Flocculibacter collagenilyticus: one gene and its partner. The protein of the gene in region 2 interacts with the protein of the main gene of each other region in a pairwise test. Links are inferred from orthologs where the notes say so. Each region holds a gene or a part of one and is shown on either strand. Other genes may lie near its edges. The genes, in order: topA and HUU81_RS00095.

Evidence for each region.
Region 1: the proteins of HUU81_RS00095 (region 2) and topA interact in binary tests that used the Escherichia coli proteins (3 or more experiments, as listed by UniProt). The link is inferred for Flocculibacter collagenilyticus from one-to-one orthologs.

What each region holds. Positions count from the first base shown.
Region 1 is NZ_CP059888.1:1,321,705-1,329,777, reverse strand. The notes cover bases 2,453-5,697. They hold topA (type I DNA topoisomerase), read right to left. Parts: upstream 5,368-5,697; coding sequence 2,653-5,367; downstream 2,453-2,652. Other genes in these bases: astB (N-succinylarginine dihydrolase), read left to right, coding at 5,602-5,697; HUU81_RS05825 (hypothetical protein), read left to right, coding at 2,453-2,587. Outside these bases: HUU81_RS05835 (YeaH/YhbH family protein), read left to right, coding at 1-700; HUU81_RS05830 (SpoVR family protein), read left to right, coding at 766-2,301; more of HUU81_RS05825, read left to right, coding at 2,336-2,452; more of astB, read left to right, coding at 5,698-6,939; HUU81_RS05810 (Ig-like domain-containing protein), read right to left, coding at 7,214-8,073. UniProt on the Escherichia coli protein: Releases the supercoiling and torsional tension of DNA, which is introduced during the DNA replication and transcription, by transiently cleaving and rejoining one strand of the DNA duplex.
Region 2 is NZ_CP059888.1:24,946-31,219, reverse strand. The notes cover bases 2,825-5,632. They hold HUU81_RS00095 (YigZ family protein), read right to left. Parts: upstream 4,637-5,632; coding sequence 4,013-4,636; downstream 2,825-4,012. Other genes in these bases: pepQ (Xaa-Pro dipeptidase), read right to left, coding at 4,740-5,632; HUU81_RS00100 (TrkH family potassium uptake protein), read right to left, coding at 2,825-3,876. In the rest of the region: 16S rRNA (cytosine(967)-C(5))-methyltransferase RsmB, read left to right, coding at 1-254; Trk system potassium transporter TrkA, read left to right, coding at 251-1,627; HUU81_RS00105 (hypothetical protein), read left to right, coding at 1,663-2,403; more of HUU81_RS00100, read right to left, coding at 2,425-2,824; more of pepQ, read right to left, coding at 5,633-6,059.

The DNA of each region.
Region 1 (8,073 bases), 1.3 Mb from region 2 along the record:
AAAACATGAACTAGAAGCATTATTAAAAAGCCCTACCGAAAACGAAGCAGATATACGAATCTTACAGAAAGAGATTGAAGAACTAGAAGCGAAAATTTCGAAAGTGCCATTCATTGACACTTTTGATCTGCGTTTTAGAAATTTTGATCGTCGTGCGGTTCCAACCAGCAAAGCTGTCATGTTTTGTTTAATGGATGTATCAGGCTCTATGGATCAAGCCACCAAAGACATGGCAAAGCGTTTCTACATTTTGCTATACCTATTCTTAACACGCACATATAAAAATATTGAAGTGGTTTATATTCGCCATCACACCCAAGCAAAAGCAGTAGATGAACACGAGTTTTTCTATTCGCAAGAAACCGGTGGCACCATTGTTTCAAGCGCACTTAAGTTAATGGATGAGATTGTCAAAGAAAAATATAATCCTGCAGAATGGAATATTTATGCGGCACAAGCATCAGACGGTGATAATTGGGCAGATGACTCTCCTCACTGTTCACACATTTTAGCCAATGCAATACTCCCCGTCGTGCGCTATTACACTTACATTGAAATCACTAATCGTGCGCACCAGAGCTTATGGCGAGAGTATGAAAAATTAATGCGTATTCATGATAATTTTGCAATTCAGCATATACAAAGCGTGGCTGATATTTACCCAGTATTCCGAGAACTCTTTAAAAAACAAGCAGCATAACCAAACGTCAATCTAGTTATGTTTAGTATTAAACTCAGCACTAAAAATAACTTGTTGGGGGGATTATGACCAAAAGAAAAATTGCTACAACACCTTTAGATGATGGACCAGACTGGACTTTTCCTTTATTACAAGAATATCAAACTGAAATTGCGCGCGTCGCTGAATACTATCGACTAGACACTTATTTAAATCAAATTGAAGTGATTACTTCTGAGCAAATGATGGACGCCTATTCATCAGTAGGCATGCCACTCGGATACAGTCATTGGTCGTATGGCAAAAAATTTATTCAAACTGAACAAGGCTACAAACGCGGACAAATGGGGCTAGCCTATGAAATTGTGATTAATTCAGACCCCTGTATTTCTTACTTAATGGAAGAAAATACCATGCCTATGCAGGCGCTTGTGATTGCGCACGCCTGCTACGGCCATAACTCATTCTTTAAAGGAAACTATTTATTCAAAACATGGACAGATGCCAGCTCCATCATCGACTATTTACTATTTGCCAAAAACTACATCGCTAAATGTGAAGAGCAACACGGTGTTGAACCTGTTGAGCAACTTATAGATTCCTGTCATGCACTAATGAATTACGGTGTAGATCGTTATAAACGCCCCCAAAAAATATCTTTACATGAAGAGCAAAAACGCCAAAAAGAACGTGAGGATTACATGCAATCGCAAGTAAACACTTTATGGAAAACATTGCCTTCAAGTAAAAAAGGAAAACAGAAATTAAAACAGCGTTTCCCCAGTGAACCACAAGAAAACATTCTGTATTTTATTGAAAAGAACGCGCCGCTGTTAGAGTCTTGGCAGCGCGAAATAATCCGTATCGTTCGCAAAATAAGCCAATACTTTTATCCCCAAAAGCAAACACAGGTGATGAATGAAGGGTGGGCCTGTTTTTGGCATTACACTATTTTGAATCATTTATATGATGAGGGACTGGTGACTGATAAATTTATTCTAGAGTTTTTACATAGTCATACTAATGTAGTTTATCAACCACCTTATAACAGCCCATATTATTCAGGTATTAACCCGTATGCGCTGGGCTTTAATATGATGATTGATATTCGTCGGATTTGTGAAAACCCAACTGAAGAAGATAAACGATGGTTTCCAGAGTTTGCTGGTTCTGACTGGCTAGATACAATGCACTTTGCAATGGAGAACTTTAAAGATGAGAGCTTTATAAGCCAGTTTTTATCCCCACGCTTAATGCGCGAGTTAAAGTTTTTTTGTGTTGAAGATGACGATACTAAGCAGCTTTTAGAGATTTCAGCCATTCATAACGATGAAGGCTACCGCATAATTCGTAATAAGCTATCGCAACAATATAACCTCAGTAATTTAGAGCCGAACATTCAAATTTATAACGTTGATGTCAATGGTGACCGCTCACTTACATTAAGATATGTGCCGCACGACCGTATCCCACTGTCAGAATCAAAAGACGAAGTAATGAGGCATTTGCATCAACTCTGGGGGTTTGATGTGAAGTTAGAATATGAGAATGACAACGGCAATATTGAACTACTTGCAAGATGTCCGGAAAAGCCAACATCACAAGACGAGTTAGATATATAATGCCCCAACTATTGAAACACAATGTTTAATATTAATGGCAAAACCAAATAAAAAAGGGCCGCAAACTACAGTCGCTGTATTTTGTGCAAAATGCGCTACTCAATTGTTTAAATATAGAAAAGGTGGGAAAGGCGCACTCGTTAAGTGTTTTAAAGAACGTATTGTAGAAGACTTTACTTTAGCCCCCTGTTTTTGTCCAAACTGTGATACGCAGTTTGCCAGAGATACCTTAATTCGCGGCACTCCGGCATATAAAATGATTGGCGGTAAAGTTTACGCTAAATAAAAAAGCAACCCTTAGGTCGCCTTTTCGATTTATTCCGCTCGTGAAATTAAAATCTATCCGTCTGTTTAACTTTCACTTTCTTCACTTTCAGCCTTTTTTGTGGACTTTTTAGCAGGTGCTTTTTTAGTGGTAGCCTTCTTTTTAGCCGTTTTCTTAGCTGCTTTTTTAGGTTTTTCTTCAACCCACTTACCGTCAATATATTTAGCCGTCCAGCCCGTTGCTTTACCGTCAACTTCAGTCATAACATATTGTTCTTTAGTTTTACGGCTAAAGCGAACTACGCTAGGGTTACCTTCATCATCCTTTGCTGGCGCATCAGCTAAATAATAAAACTTAGGTGAAATGCGATCTCTAAAACGCTGCAACTCTTCCACTTTTGGTGCACGCGTTTCTCTTGATTTAGGAAAACTTGACGCTGCTAAGAAGATACCTGCAGCACCGTCTCTTAACACAAAGTGCGCATCAGACTTTTCACATGGTAACTCTGGCAAATCAACTGGATCTTCTTTTGGTGGAGCCGCTTCGCCACTCTTCAGCAGTTTTCGGGTATTTTTACAACCTTCATTGGTACAGCCAAAGTATTTGCCAAAACGGCCCGATTTAAGTTGCATATCAGCACCACATTTATCACATTCGATAAGCGGTCCATCATAGCCTTTTATCTTAAACTCGCCCTTTTCAACTTCCACGCCTTCGCAATCTGGGTTATTACCACATACATGCAATTTACGCGTTTCATCGATTAAATAGCTATCCATCGCGGTACTACAACGAGGACAACGGCGCATATTTCGTAATGCTTCCGTTTCTAACTCATCTTCGTTTGCACTAACCGCATCATCGCCCGATACAAGATTCAGCGTTTGCGTACAACGCTCTTTCGGTGGCAGGTTGTACCCTTCACAACCTAGAAATACACCTGTTGAAGCCGTACGTATCCCCATTTTTCTGCTACATGCTGGGCAGTCAATATCGGTCATGACCATTTGATTAGGGCGCATGCCGCCTTCTTCATCTGGTTTTTCGGCCTCAATGAGGTTTTGCTTAAAGTCTTTATAAAAATTATCTAATACATTCCGCCAATCTAGCTCACCTTCAGCAATATCATCTAAATGCTCTTCCATATTCGCGGTGAAGTCGAAGCTCATCAAATCAGAGAACTTTTCGTCTAATCGGTCAGTCACTATTTCACCCATTTTCGCAGCGTAAAAGCGCTTATTTTCTTGGGTAACATAACCACGATCTTGAATCGTTGAAATAATTGCCGCATATGTTGACGGGCGGCCAATTCCTCTTTTTTCCAGCTCTTTTACTAACGACGCTTCGCTAAATCTAGCTGGCGGCTTGGTAAAATGCTGTTGTGGATCTAGTGCTTGTAATTCAAGCTTATCGCCAACTTTTACTTCAGGTAACAAATTCTCTTCATCACCTTTTTTACGGTTTGGTTTTTGCACTCTTGTCCAACCATCAAATACAACTACGCGACCTTTGATTTTTAATTCAAAGCGCTCTGCTTTTGTAATAATCGACGTTGAGTTATATTTTGCTGGTGTCATTTGGCAAGCAACAAATTGTCGCCAAATCAATTCATATAAACGCTGAGCATCGTTTTCCATGTCGGATAATGAACCAGCAGTTACGGCAACGTGAGATGGGCGAATTGCCTCATGCGCTTCTTGCGCACCTTGCTTACTACCATAACCAATTGGATCTTTTGGTAAATAATCGTCACCAAAGTTATCTTGGATATAGTCACGACAAGACGCTACCGCTTCTGAGCTTAAGTTAGTCGAGTCGGTACGCATATACGTAATATGGCCAGCTTCGTACAAACGCTGTGCCATCATCATGGTTTTCTTTACACCAAAGCCTAGACGGGTACTTGCCGCTTGCTGCAAAGTGGAAGTAATAAATGGCGCTGATGGCTTGCTTTGAGATGGCTTCTGCTCAATTGCATCAATAACATAATCAGCTGTTTTTAATGTCTCTAGAGCCGTATCCGTTTGTGCTTTATTAACGGGCTTAAACGTTTTGCCATGCTCTTTAGTCACCATCATTCGCAAGTCAGCCTTGCTGGCGTGCGATAAATCAGCATGAATATCCCAAAACTCTTCTGGAATAAACGCTTTAATTTCTCTTTCTCGTTCTACCACTAACTTTACAGCAACTGACTGCACTCGTCCGGCGGACAAACCACGCGCAATTTTTTTCCATAAAAGTGGTGAGACCATAAAACCAACAACGCGGTCTAGAAAACGTCTTGCTTGCTGTGCATGCACCCGCGAGATATTTAACTCGCCAGGGGTAGAGAATGCTTGGTTAATGGCTTTTTTGGTGATCTCATTAAATACAACACGTTTATATTTGTCGTCGTCACCACCAATAATCTCTTTTAAGTGCCAAGCGATGGCCTCTCCTTCTCTATCCAAATCCGTTGCTAGATAGATTTGATCTGCATTTTCAGCTAGAGATTTCAGCTCATTGACAACTTTTTCTTTACCGGGAAGCACCTCATAACGTGCTTGCCATTGCTTGTCTGGGTTAATTCCCATTCGCGCAATGAGCGCTTCTTGATCTTTCTTTTTCTTCAGTTCAGCTTTTTCTTCTTTAGACAAGCCTTTAGTGGTTTGCGCAGCCTTAGCGCCGCTTTTAGCCTGACCACTAGTTGGTAAATCACGAACATGACCGACGCTTGACTTCACTACAAAGTCTTTACCTAGATATTTATTTATCGTTTTAGCTTTCGCTGGAGACTCGACTATAACTAGCGATTTACCCATGTTAATCAACAGTTCCCGATTTATAATTCAAAATTTGCATATATTTATATGATACTAGAACAATAGCTATTACAAGCTTATATTTATTTTATTATCCAGACATTTATCAGCGAGTACAATAGGAGTATACTAATTTGCTTTGTATCGCTATGAATAGAGTAATAATAGAGCAAAAAATAACAGGCAAAACAAAAATAATAATAAAAGCCGTTTAAAATAGGAGCAAAACCATAAATGAAGCACTTTGAAGCAAATTTTGACGGCCTAGTCGGTCCTACTCATAACTACGCAGGTTTATCCTTTGGTAACGTTGCCTCACTTAGTAACGCTAAAGAATCATCAAGTCCTCGCCAAGCAGCCAAACAAGGGCTGCAAAAAATGAAAGCGTTGCATGATATGGGCATGGTTCAAGGTGTATTGGCCCCTCAAGAGCGCCCGGATATCTTTGCACTACGTCGCTTAGGCTTTTCAGGCTCTGATGCTAAAGTGTTAGAAGATGCCGCTAAGAAAGCCCCACAAGTATTTAGAGCATGCTGTTCTGCGTCAAGCATGTGGACAGCAAACGCGGCAACCGTTTCACCAAGCGGCGATACTGCTGACAATAAAATTCATTTTACACCCGCTAACTTAACCAATAAGTACCATCGCTCACTTGAGCCTGTTACCAGCGGTAATATTTTAAAAGCGATGTTTAACGATGAAAAGCATTTCGCGCATCATCAGCACTTACCAGATAACGAGCATTTTGGTGACGAAGGGGCCGCTAATCACACGCGTTTTTGTAGCGAATACGGAGGTGCGGGTGTAGAGTTATTTGTTTTTGGACGCTATGCATTCGATGCTAGCAAGCCTGCACCAACTAAGTTCCCCGCTCGCCATACATTTGAAGCCTGCGAAGCTGTTACTCGCTTACATCAATTAAATGATAATAATATTGTTTATATGCAGCAAAATCCTAATGTAATCGACCAAGGTGTTTTTCATAACGACGTAATTGCAGTAGGTAACCAAAACGTGCTGTTTTATCATGAACAAGCATTTTTAAATACACAACAAGGGCTTGATGAAATACAGCGCAAAATGGGTGATACTCAAATGCATTTCATTAAAGTTGACACTGCTGATGTATCAGTGGAAGAAGCAGTAAAAACTTACTTGTTCAACACTCAAGTCATTACGTTACCTGATGGACATATGGCCATCATAGCGCCAACTGAATGTGAAGAAAATGAGCGTGTGCACGCCTATCTACAATCATTGGTAAACATGAACACGCCAATCAAAGAAGTGAAATACTTTGACGTAAAACAGAGTATGAGAAATGGCGGAGGCCCAGCATGCTTGCGTTTACGCGTAGCAATGACCGAACAAGAAAAGAACGCACTTAATCAAAATGTATTAATGTCTGAAGCGTTGTTCAGCACACTTAATTCATGGGTAGATAAACATTATAGAGATGCGCTATCGGAAAATGACTTGCGCGATCCTCAGCTATTAATTGAGTCGCGTACAGCGTTGGATGAATTAACTCAGATATTGAAGTTAGGTTCGGTTTATCCTTTTCAACTGTAAAATAAACCAAGTTCAACTAACGTTATATTTAACGTTAGTTGATTTCCTCATAATCTATACACATTATCTTTCATCATCAACTACTCTCTCGACTGAACTACCTTCAACTGAACACCCGAAGCCAGCTCATCCTGCTTGTTTTGTCCTCTTTAATTAATGTATTTGATTGTGGGCTCAATAGGGAGTAGATAATAAATATCGTGCAGAAAAAAATAAAAAGCGAAATAGGCTAAGCCTAAACTTAACCTATAGCGTAAGAGAAAAATTTATAGTCTTAGAGAGTATTAGGATCTGGGCATTCCAATCCACCATCACCCAGAGGGTTTTCTGGAGGTGGAGCGCCTTCTTTCTTAGCATCATCAACCAAGTAAGTTAATTGAACTTCTCTTGTGCTCACTGACTCACTTCCACTCACTTTACCTGAAACAGAGAGATCTCCTTTAACCCAAACCCCGTACTGTTTAGGATAACGAAGCTCAATTAACGCAGCTCCTTGTTCATTTGTAATTACCTTACTCGAAATAGTCCAAGGAGTACCAGGTGTTATAAAACCATCATTATTAGCATCTTCTCCAGCATCAAGAATACCATTACGGTTCACGTCTTCAGATGGAAATTCATTACCTGGTGCAGATAAAGGTAGGTAAGAGTCAAATTCACCATCTTTGTTCTTCTGGCACCAAGCACCCAGCTCATATGAGATAGGTACAAACGAAACTGTTAACTCTTGGTTCGCGATAGCATTACCATCAGCATCTGACGCAAACACCACATAATCTTGTAAATACGTAGTCTCTTCATTTTCCACTTTAATTACTGATGATGTACCAAAACGGAAAAATAATGCTCTATCAGCAACGGTAATAGATGCACTGTCAGACTTATTTGAAACACTTTCAGTGGCTGTAATTGTGACTCCATTATTTGCTGAGATAGAGTTAGAGGTATAAACTGAAGATGCGATCCCCTGAGAGTCAGTTGTATCTGAAGCTGGTGATAAGCTTCCCCCGCTCACATCATCTACAGAAAAGTTTATAGTTTTATTTTTAACTAAATTGCCCTCGTTATCTCGCACAATTGCTGTAACTGTACTTGTTTCGCCGCTAGGACCAATTGAAGCAGGGGACAACTGAA
Region 2 (6,274 bases):
AACAAAAAATATTGCTCGCACTATGGCCAACATTAAAACCAGGAGGCATTTTACTGTATGCCACCTGTAGTGTATTACCAGAAGAAAACCAGCAACAAATCGAGCAATTTTTAGCAAGCCAAACCGATGCCGAGTTATTACCTATTGCTTATCAACACGATCAACGAATTGGCTGGCAAATTTTACCTGGCGACAATAATATGGATGGCTTTTATTACGCCAAACTACACAAAAAAATTAACGAAACTAAATGAAGATAATCATTCTCGGTGCTGGGCAAGTAGGTGGCACACTAGCGGAAAATTTGGTCGGTGAGCAAAACGATATCACGATTGTTGATATTAACGCTGCACGACTAAACGAACTGCAAGACAAACTCGACCTTAAAACCATTAACGGTCACAGCGCGCATCCCAATGTTTTGCGCCAAGCAGGTGCCGAAGATGCCGATATGATTATCGCCGTAACCAGCAGTGATGAAGTTAATATGGTAGCTTGCCAAGTGGCCTATAGCTTATTTAACACACCCTCGAAAATTGCACGTATTCGTTCAGAGGCATACCTAGAGTACCGTCATCAACTGTTTCATAATCACGAAATGCCGGTGGATCACTACATCGCGCCTGAGCAGCTAGTAACGCATTACATTAGACGCTTAATCGATTACCCCGGCGCATTGCAGGTACTCGAATTTGGTAACGGCAAGGTGTCATTAGTGGCTGTAAAAGCCTATTACGGTGGCTTATTAGTGGGCTATGCCTTATCAGCATTGAAAGATCATATCCCTAACGTTGATACGCGTGTTGCCGCAATTTATCGCCAAGGCCGCCCCATTAAGCCTCTTGGCACCACTGTAATAGAAGCGGACGATGAAGTGTTCTTCGTGGCTGCCACCAAGCACATTCGCGCGGTAATGAGCGAACTGCAAAAGTTAGAACAAAGCTACAAGAACATTATGATCGTCGGCGGCGGCAACATAGGCTGCGGATTAGCAAAGTCATTAGAGCAACAGCATAAAGTCAAATTAATAGAGCGCGACCAAAATCGAGCAGAATCACTCTCTGAAACGTTAAACAATACCTTAGTTTTTTGTGGAGATGCGTCGGATCAGGAACTATTATCAGAAGAGCATATTGAACACGTTGATGTTTTTATTGCAGTAACCAATGATGATGAGGCAAACATCATGTCTGCGATGTTAGCTAAACGCTTAGGCGCACAAAAAACGATGGTGCTGATTCAGCGCACTGCTTACGTTGACCTTATCCAAGGCGGCGAGATTGATATTGCTATTTCGCCGCAGCAAACCACTATTTCCGCACTGTTAACCCACATTCGACGCTCGGGCATTGTTAACGTGTATTCATTACGTAAAGGTGCTGCAGAAGCCGTAGAAGCAGTTGCACATGGTGATGAAAACACCTCAAAAGTCGTCGGGCGCACGATTGGAGAAATCAAATTACCTCCTGGTGCAACAATTGGCGCAATTGTACGTGACAATGAAGTGTTAATCGCGCACGATAAGACCGTCATTGAAGAAGATGATCACGTCATTTTATTTTTGATTGATAAAAAATACATTTACGAAATTGAAAAACTCTTTGCTGTTAGTGCAATATTTATCTAGTAGTCGACATTTAACGTATTATTTGCAACGGAATTATGAATAAACATAACAGTAATATTAAACAAGCCATACACACCTTACAGCAAAACACTGAACGATTTACTGACCGTTATGTTGTTACTTGGGTAGGCGTAATTTTACTGTTATTTATTATTGGTGCTGGCTTTGCCTATTTCAGCGGCAACCAACAACAACAAAATAAAGTGGCAACACTTGAACAAGCACTGAAACAAACTGAAGACTTAAAACAGCTTGCCACCTTACTTCCAGAACTAAATAAAACCCAACAACAAATCGCGCTTAGCAACGAACAACGCCAAGAATTGACCATGTTACGTGAACAAGTCTCTACCCTTCGTAACCGCGTAGCCGCCTTGACCACAGAGCGCCAACAAGAAGTGGCTAGTAAGAATAATGAAATAAATAATTATTTAGGTGAGGTTGAGGCGCTAAGAACTGAAAACGAAAAATTGCGTCGACAACTATCTGATTTAGAAACGCTTGCTGCCCATCAAGAAAACCATATTAACCAGTTTGAACTCGGCGAAAACGATTCCATTACCATGATAGAAGGCATTAATAGCCGTTTTGGGATCCGAGAAATCGGCACCAATTTAGTAAAAACATACAGCGGGAATGCGCTTTATTTTATGCGTACTGCACAAACCATCACGCTTACGGTTAAGCCGTATTATCGTTGCCAAGTAACACTAAATAAAATTGATGCCGTAAAAGGCACCGCACAATTTGACTATAGCTGCCGCATTAGCCGTTAGCACAGTCGTCCCATTTGCAGACTAAGAACGCCAAAATGCAGGTGTAAATAACACCAATAGGGTAAACACTTCCAGTCGGCCAAATACCATCGCCAGTACTAAAATCCATTTACTGGAATCTGCAATATCACCATAGTGTGCAGCCACTCCTGCCAAGCCCGGCCCCAAGTTATTTAAACACGCAGCCGTTGCAGAAAACGCCGTCATGTTATCCATGCCAGTGGCTAATAGAGCCAACATGATCAACACAAAGACCAGCGTATACGCAGAAAAGAATCCCCATACCGCTTCAACCACTTTATCCGGCAAGGCTTTTGCGCCTAATTTGATGGAAAAGACTGCGCGTGGATGCACCAATCGGTTCAGCTCTCTTACCCCTTGAAGGTATAGCAGTAAGATACGCACCACTTTCATGCCCCCACCCGTTGAACCAGCACAACCACCAATAAAGCTAGCAAAAATAAGTAAGATGGGAAGGAATACTGGCCATTCTGCAAAGTTTGCTGTTGCAAAGCCTGCTGTGGTGCTAATTGATACCGCCTGAAACACGGCATCATCTAATGCCTGCTCGCTAGTGTCATAAATGCCGCTATTTAGTAGCACAACAAAGCATAATAAAATTAAGGATATTTGAATGCCCATAAAGGCTTTAAACTCAGGATCACCTAAGTAAGTTTTAATACTACGATGATTTAATGCCGCGTAGTGCAAGGCGAAATTAACCCCTGAAATTAATAAAAACACCACACAAATAGCGTTAATCACAGGGCTATTAAAGTGCCCAATACTGGCGTCATAATTTGAAAAACCACCAATCGCAATGGTTGAAAATGCATGACAAATTGCGTCAAATAAATTCATCCCTGCCGTCCAGTATGCACCGGTACACGCAACCGTTAACGACACATAAATATACCAAAGGTGTTTCGCCGTATCCGCGATACGCGGCGTCATTTTTGAGTCTTTAATGGGGCCTGGTGTTTCTGCGCGGTACAACTGCATGCCACCTACACCAAGCATAGGTAAAATAGCTACCGCAAGTACAATGATCCCCATCCCGCCGAGCCATTGTAGTTGTTGACGATAAAACTGGAATGATTTAGGTAAATACTCAATCCCCGTTATGACCGTCGCCCCAGTGGTGGTTAAGCCAGAAAATGACTCAAATATGGCGTCAGCTAATGACATGGCAGGCTGATCTAAAAATAAAAAAGGTAACGAACCAAAACTACCCAGCACCACCCAAAATAGCACAACAATCAGAAAGCCTTCTCGCGCCTTTAAGTCTCCTTTTTGGTTTCGATTGGGATACCAAAACGCAAGACCCGTTAGCACGCTAAGAATAAAAGCAATAACAAATGGTAATCCGCCGCCATCTTTATATATAAGCGAAACAATTGCGGGTGGAACCATCGACATACTAAATAGTGCAACCAATACACCCAAAATTCTAATTATGGTACGAAACTGCATAGCGTTTGACTTATTTTCCAGATGTTGGAGACATGACGGGTAAAATTCCCTTTGCTGTGGCAAAAAGTATATAAGGGATTGAATATAAATAAAACTGAATTAGTAAATCAGATGGGTTTCTGGCTGCGCGTTGAACTTATTTGTCTAGCTCAGTAAAAGAAACACGCCCAGCCGTTGCATTATAAACCTCATCAATAAACGCTGTTACTTTGCGGCTTTGAATGGCAACCTCAATCGTAATTTGCTCAGCATAATCAACCTTTACCAACTCGCCTTCGTATTGAGCGATAATATGTTGCACAACTGAGTTATCATCATAATTTACATGACATGATAGCGTAGTAAGTACCCACCTCTCTTTTCGATTAAGCAGTTTTAGTGCCGCACCAGCACAACCTCCATAGGCTCTTGCCATGCCACCGACACCCAGTTTAGTGCCGCCAAAATAACGAGTGATAACAATGGTAATTTCGCCAATATCAGCCCCTTGTAATGCATTGAAAATAGGCCTACCCGCTGCGCCCGCAGGCTCACCATCATCACTAAAGCCATATCGCTGTGAATCATTGGGTCGGCCTGCAATATGCGCCCAACAGTTATGAGATGCATCAGGGTGCTTTGCTTTTATTTCATTAATAAATGCTTTGGCGTCCTGTGGGGTTGGCGTGTGCGCTATATGAGCAATAAATACACTGCGTTTTACTTCTTCTTCGTGGATTAGCGGTTCTGCAGGCACAAAATATGGTGTTAAATTAGACATGTTAACTTAATGAGTATGATGATTGAATGACGCTTATTGAAAGCGCTACAAGCAAGATGCGCGGTAATCACCTGATCACCGCATTAACGTTATTCGGTAAGGTTTACCCTAGCTTTAAATCTCGTGTCATATTTTCATTGCGCTCACGGTGCACAATAATATTATCCTCAATACGGATCCCACCATACTTACGGAACTGATCGACTTTTGCCCAGTTAATGTATTTGCTTTGTTCAGAGTCTTTCAGTACGGCGAGCAAACTATCAATAAAGTACAAGCCAGGTTCAATCGTAAACACTTGATTAGGTTCTATAATACGTGTGGTACGTAAGAACGGATGTCCTTCTGGCGGCGCCATGTGCGTGCCTCGTTCGTCAGCCATAAATCCGCCCATATCATGTACTTGCAAACCTAAATGATGGCCTAGTCCATGAGGGAAGAAGGTTGATGTGATTTTTTGTTCAACAATGGCATCGGCATCAAGCTTCACAAAATCAAAATCTTGTAGCACTTTTGCAATGCGATTATGCGCTTCAATGTGCAAATCACCATATTTTAAACCCGGCTTTAAGCCATCACACAATGCCAGTTCAACGTCTCTCATGGCGTTAATCAACTCGGCGAACTCATCATCTTTAGCAGAATACGTACGGGTAATGTCTGCCGCATAGCCATGGTATTGCGCACCTGCATCAATTAAAAATGAACGACTTTCTGAAGGCGCTTGTTTGTCGCGCACCATGTAATGCAAAATTGAACAATTTTCATTTAGTGCAACAATGTTGCCATACGGGGTTTCTTCATCACCATGCAAAATAGCCTGGTTATATGCCACATTAATATCGTATTCCGAGGCACCTGCTAAAAACGCACGCTTTGCCGCAGTGTGCCCCAACACAGCAATACGGTTCGCTTCACGTAAACACGCAAGTTCATACTCTGTTTTATAAGCGCGATGAAAGTGCAAATAGTTAAGTACTTCTTCTGGATTAATTTGTTCAAACCCTAATGCTTGCGCTACTTCAATATATTCACCAAGGTAGGCTAAGCCCGACTTATCATAAGGTAATAACTGCTCTACCTGATCCGCTTTCTCTAGTAATTGAATATCAAAAAAGTCGGCCCAAAAGTCATTAGGCTCGTCAGGCACTTTGTGCCAGAAATCTTTTGGACGATAAAAAATAAGTTTAGGCTTTGCTTCACCGTCTACCACAATCCAGCAGTTTGGATTGTCAATAACAGGCAGCCATGCCTTAAATTGTGGGTTCACTTTAAACGGGTAGTCCATATCATCTAAAAACTGTCGTTTAGCTTGGCCAGAATGAATAACTAAACCAGTTAACCCCTCGCGGCGCAGTACATTTTTAACCCTAACTTGAAGTTCGTTGATGTGATCATGATATAGCGCAATAATCGTTTGCATATCCTGCCTCGTTAATAGTGAACAATGATGACGATGGTATCATACCCAATCTGACAAACCAGCTATCCACCTTAAATTATCTTGTTAACCTGAACTTTGGATAACGAGTACTGCAACTATATGATATTAATCTAAATTCATATTTTTAGCTCAAAATAGTTAGTTTTAGTGCTTATCAAGGCAGTTTTACACGTCAGTAGCTTGCCTATTGCAAG